Regions from separate parts of the Arthrobacter sp. P1_B11 genome, predicted to be linked through region 2. Evidence: predicted binding sites of a transcription regulator. Region 2 holds the regulator's gene; the other holds the start of a gene.
What was found. Region 2 encodes LexA, which represses DNA repair genes until DNA is damaged. Its sites were predicted from a motif close to TCGAACANNTGTTCGA; they were not measured.
Positions count from the first base shown of each region.

Region 1: the regulator LexA is predicted to act here: its motif matches at 1,326-1,341, upstream of AC1D14_RS05840 (DUF6504 family protein).

Region 1 is NZ_JBFTZQ010000005.1:67,316-69,705, reverse strand. Features, by position in the region: gene AC1D14_RS05845 (DNA polymerase III subunit alpha) at 1-938, opposite strand, end outside; gene AC1D14_RS05840 (DUF6504 family protein) at 935-1,279, opposite strand; gene AC1D14_RS05835 (hypothetical protein) at 1,423-1,809, shown strand; gene AC1D14_RS05830 (chorismate mutase) at 1,825-2,151, opposite strand; gene AC1D14_RS05825 (VOC family protein) at 2,166-2,390, shown strand, end outside.
Region 2 is NZ_JBFTZQ010000006.1:94,935-97,324, forward strand. Features, by position in the region: gene AC1D14_RS06825 (ATP-dependent DNA helicase) at 1-927, shown strand, start outside; gene lexA (transcriptional repressor LexA) at 978-1,727, opposite strand; gene AC1D14_RS06835 (LysM peptidoglycan-binding domain-containing protein) at 2,112-2,390, shown strand, end outside.

The DNA of each region.
Region 1 (2,390 bases), on a different contig from region 2:
ACCACCGGCTGCTTCCAGCCCATGTCTGAAACGGGATCTATCCTGCAGCGGTCGGCGAGCGCCTCCGTTTGAGCGAGCAGCACTTGAAGATCCGCTGCCCCATACCCGGCGGCGTGAATAATTTCCCGACCCAGCTGCAGCATCTGCGCCGGCGATTTCAGCCAGCCCTGTCCGTTTGGCTGCAGGAGAGGGGCGGCGGAAAGTTCCGGCAGCGACTTCAAAGTCCGGGCGGAGTCAAGAACGTCGGCCGTAGCTGCCCCGTCCTCGGCACAATAGCGGACAGCATTGGTGAGTACAGCCGGAACACTGTGCTCCTCGGCAAGTCTGAGCATCCGTACTGCGTGGGCAGTACTCAGCGGCTCGCCGGGGGTGCTGAGATGGGAAACAACTTCGGCAGCGAGGCTTCCGGCTGGCATCGTGTCCAGCCAGCCCTTGAACAGGGTGCGCGGCCGGAGGTACCGCCGTCCTCCCATGGCACGTCCGACGTCGGAATCCGGACCAATCAGCACGGTGAGGACCGGCTTCAGGGTTTCCGGGTCAAGGATCCTTGATGCCAGTTCCGCCCGGGTTACGGCAACTGGGACGACTCCCCCCGCTTTACCAGTGGTGCGGGCGTGCGCATCCGAAATCAGCCGGCAGAGCGCCTTGTATCCTGCTCCGTTGTTATTGCCGTGCGCAAGCACCACGACGCGGCCGGCAAGCTGGGTGCGGAGGTCGCCGTCGTCGTCGAAAACGGCGAGGTCCACCCCGACGACGGGGTCGAGTCCGGCACCCATGCACGCCTTGAGGTGCTTGATGGTGCCGTACAGTCCGTCCCTGTCAGTGCAGGCAAGGGCTGTTGCCCCTTCGGCTGCTGCCGACTGGGCAAGGTCATCAGGCCACGAAACCCCGTAATGGGCGCTGAAGGCGGTGGAAACGTGCAGGTGGGTGAAGCTCATGCTGTTTTATGCCGGAGTGCATCGTGGATCCGGAGAAGCCTCCACCGTCCGCTGCCGGTATGCCTTACCAGATCAAGTGTCAGGTGCTCATCAGCCGGCGGTGTCTGAGTGGCTTTGGCAGGCGTTTTCGCAGAGACCACCTGGACGCGCCAGATCTCGTGATCCACGAGCCCCGGGCCGCTGCCCAGCGGGGCCCGCTGCTCCTCAGCCCACCATTGGCGGCGTTCATACCAACGCACCGGTTCAGCGCCTACCGTGTACGTCCTGCCGCCCCATTGAAGCTCCACCGGCTGGCCTTCCGCCCCACAAACGACGTCTACGGACTCGCTGAACATGCCCATAGGTGCCTCCGGAAGCCAAACTGAATGTGCGGTAAATAAGGGTTATTAGAATATGTATTCGAATAACACCAGTCTACGCCGGGGCTCCGACAAAACCTAGATGAGGTGTGGACGGACGGCGGCTCAGGGGGCAGGATGGAGCCATGAGTTCCAATGACGCACTCCTGAAGCACGTAAGCATCGCCGCCAAAGACACCACCCTGGTGGCCAAATTCGATATTGACGGCAACATTCCAGGATCGGGCGCCTTCGTAGTGGGGCTCGTGGCTGCAACTCCGGATTACTCACATCAACGGAGGCTTGGAATTGAGTTCATGAACGGCGAGGCGGTGTCGATTTACTCGTTCAGCCATGACGGCACGGAGGAGAACTTCGACGTCAACAGCGTCGAACATTCCGGCAGCACCATTACCGGCAGTTTCCCCATGAGCACTGTGCTCGGGCTGGGCAAAGGCCACCTCATGTCGGCCTTCAGCGAGGCCGACGGCCGGGAATTCCAGTCAGGAGTGCCGGTGGACGAAGCGCTCTAGGCGCTTCGCAAAGTTCTAGCTGTTGTCCTTGTGGATTTGCAGCTCAAGCTCGATGAACTTCGAGATCATGGCCCGGTAGGTGCTTTCCACGATATCCGGGTCAATTTCCTTTTTCTCGGCCGCGGCACGGACATGTTCGATCACGCGCTCCACCCGTCCGGGGGCCCGGACTTCCGCGTCGTCGCCCTTGAGCGTTCCCGCGATCCTGATCAGTCGTTCGCGGCGCGCAATCAGCGTGACGATCTGGTCATCAACCTCGTCCACGGCGATCCGGACAGCTGCGAGCTGTTCCCTGTCAGCCTTGGCGTTCTTATCGTCTCCGTGATTTGTGAGCATGTCCATGACAGTATCGAACCATGCAGCCCCGAGTCGATTTTATTTCACTGGGAGTGCGAAGCGTCGCCGCCTCCCGCCGCTTCTATGTGGACGGCCTTGGCTGGCCCGTCCACCGCGAGTTTCCAGAGGTGGTGTTCATCCAGGTCAACCACGGCCTCATTCTCTCGCTCTGGGACGCCGGGCAGATGCAGGCCGAGGCGGCCGTCGACGCCCCGGCCGTCGACGCCCCGGCCGCCGTCCCCTGC
Region 2 (2,390 bases):
CGCCTGCTCACGGCGCGCGACAACCGCGAAGTGGTGTGGTTCTCGCGGAACAGCACGTTTGATCCGCAGCAGGGCTATTCGGCACCGGATGACACCCAGCCTGCCCTGATCAACATTGCCCCACTGAGCGTCGCCGGAAAGCTCAGGGAAGGCCTGTTCGCAGGCCACACAGTAGTTCTGACGTCGGCCACGCTTGCCATCGGCTCCGCGTTCGAACCCGCTGCCGGCGGACTCGGCCTCGTGGGGGAGGGTGCGCCGAGCTGGACCGGCATCGACGTCGGTTCTCCCTTCGATTATCCCAAGCAGGGCATCCTCTATGTGGCGGGCCACTTGCCCAAGCCGGGCAGGGGTATGTCGCCTGAAGCACTCGACGAACTGGAATCGCTCATCCGCGCCTCCGCTGGGGGAGCGCTGTGCCTGTTCTCCTCCCGGCGTGCTGCCGAGGAAGCGGCCGAGGCACTGCGTCCGCGCCTGGATGTGAGCGTTCTTTGCCAAGGCGACTCGACGATGACCGCGCTGGTAAAGCAGTTCGCCGACGAACCGGACACGTGCCTGTTTGGCACCATGTCGCTGTGGCAGGGCGTGGATGTTCCCGGCGGTTCATGCAGGCTTGTGGTGATCGACAGGATTCCGTTCCCCCGGCCCGACGACCCGCTCATGACGGCACGCTCACGGGCAGTGGCACAGGCCGGCGGCAACGGATTCATGTCCGTATCAGCTACCCATGCGGCCATCAGGCTGGCCCAGGGTGCCGGGCGCCTGATCCGGTCCACCGATGACAAGGGCGTAGTGGCAGTGCTGGATTCGCGGCTGTCGACGGAGCGCTATGGAGGGTTCCTGCGCGCCGCACTCCCGCCCTTCTGGCCCACGACGGACCGGAAGATCGCCGTGGCGGCGCTGGAGAGGCTAGCGGGAGCGCGGTCCTAAGGAGCGGCCTTCAGCGAACGCACGACGACCTAGAGTGAACGCACGAAGTCCTAGAGCGAACGCAGCACCGACACCACTTTGCCCATGACCACGGCGTGGTCCCCAAGGATGGGCTCGTACTGGGTGTTCTGCGGCAGCAGCCAAGTGTGGCCGTCCCGCTGCCGGAAGGTCTTAACGGTTGCTTCGTCGTCGAGCAGCGCCGCCACGATGTCGCCGTTGACGGCGTCACTCTGCCGCCTGACAACTACCCAGTCGCCGTCACAGATCGCAGCGTCCACCATGGAGTCGCCCGCAACCTTGAGCATGAACAGTTCGCCGTGGCCAACGAGCTGGCGTGGCAGGGGCATGAGTTCCTCAACCACTTGGTCGGCGAAGATGGGGCCGCCGGCCGCGATGCGGCCGACCAGCGGCACCATGGCCGTGTCTGTTGCGCTGGGCAGCTCGGTGACTGACGCGCTTCGCGCGCTGTGCGGCTTGGCGTCACCTTCGGCACCGGAGGCCTTGGACAAGCCGGCGTCCAGGGTGAGGGGCATGAGGACTTCCATGGCCCGGGGGCGTTTGGGATCACGCCGCAGGTAGCCGAGCTTCTCCAACTGTGAGAGCTGGTGGGTGACGCTGGACAGGCTGGCCAGGCCAACGGTGTCGCCGATTTCCCTCATGGAGGGTGGGTACCCGTTGTCGTTGACCGACCGCTGGATGGTTTCCAGGATCCTTTTCTGGCGGATGGTCAGTCCTTTGGGTGTCCGCTGAGACCGCTGGCTGCGCTGGGTAGCCTTGCCGTCGGAGGCTTGTGCTGCCATGTTCGCCAACGCCTTTCGTTCCACCCGGCCTCCGTGGCTGCAGTTGCCGGGAACTTCCGGCCTGAAAATGTCAGACCCTGCTGATCAACTGCAGAAGTGGTTGTTCTTTGATTTCAAACGTAGGCCAGCCACACGGCTTTTTCAAACATTTGTTCTAGCGAGTCTCGACTTTGTTCGTTGATAAGTGCTAAAACTGAAGAAGCAAAGTTCGAACATGTGTTCTAGTTCAGCTGCGGAGCGGGCCGGTTTCTTCGAATATTCCGGCGGATGCCGGGCGGACCGGGCACACCGGGCAGCACAGAGTGGTCCAGGAGGGCTCAGTTCATGTCAGCTTCAACAGCAGTCAACCATTCACGTCGGCAGGGTGCGCAGGGTGCTTTCGGCATGCAGCCGGGCAGGCCGCCGCGGCTTCGGCTTACTCGCCGGGGCCGGATCGTCCTCATCGGATTGCCCCTGGTTCTCCTGGCGGCACTGCTCCTGTCGCTCACCGGTTTGCTGAACTCGCCGGCCAAGGCCGCCGATACCGCCAGCGGACTGTCCGTGACGGAGACGGTTTCTGTGACTGTGCAGCCGGGGGAATCACTGTGGGCTATCGCCGGGACAGTCGACCCCACCAGGGATCCGCGCGATGTCATCGCGGACATCGTCCAGCTGAACGACCTC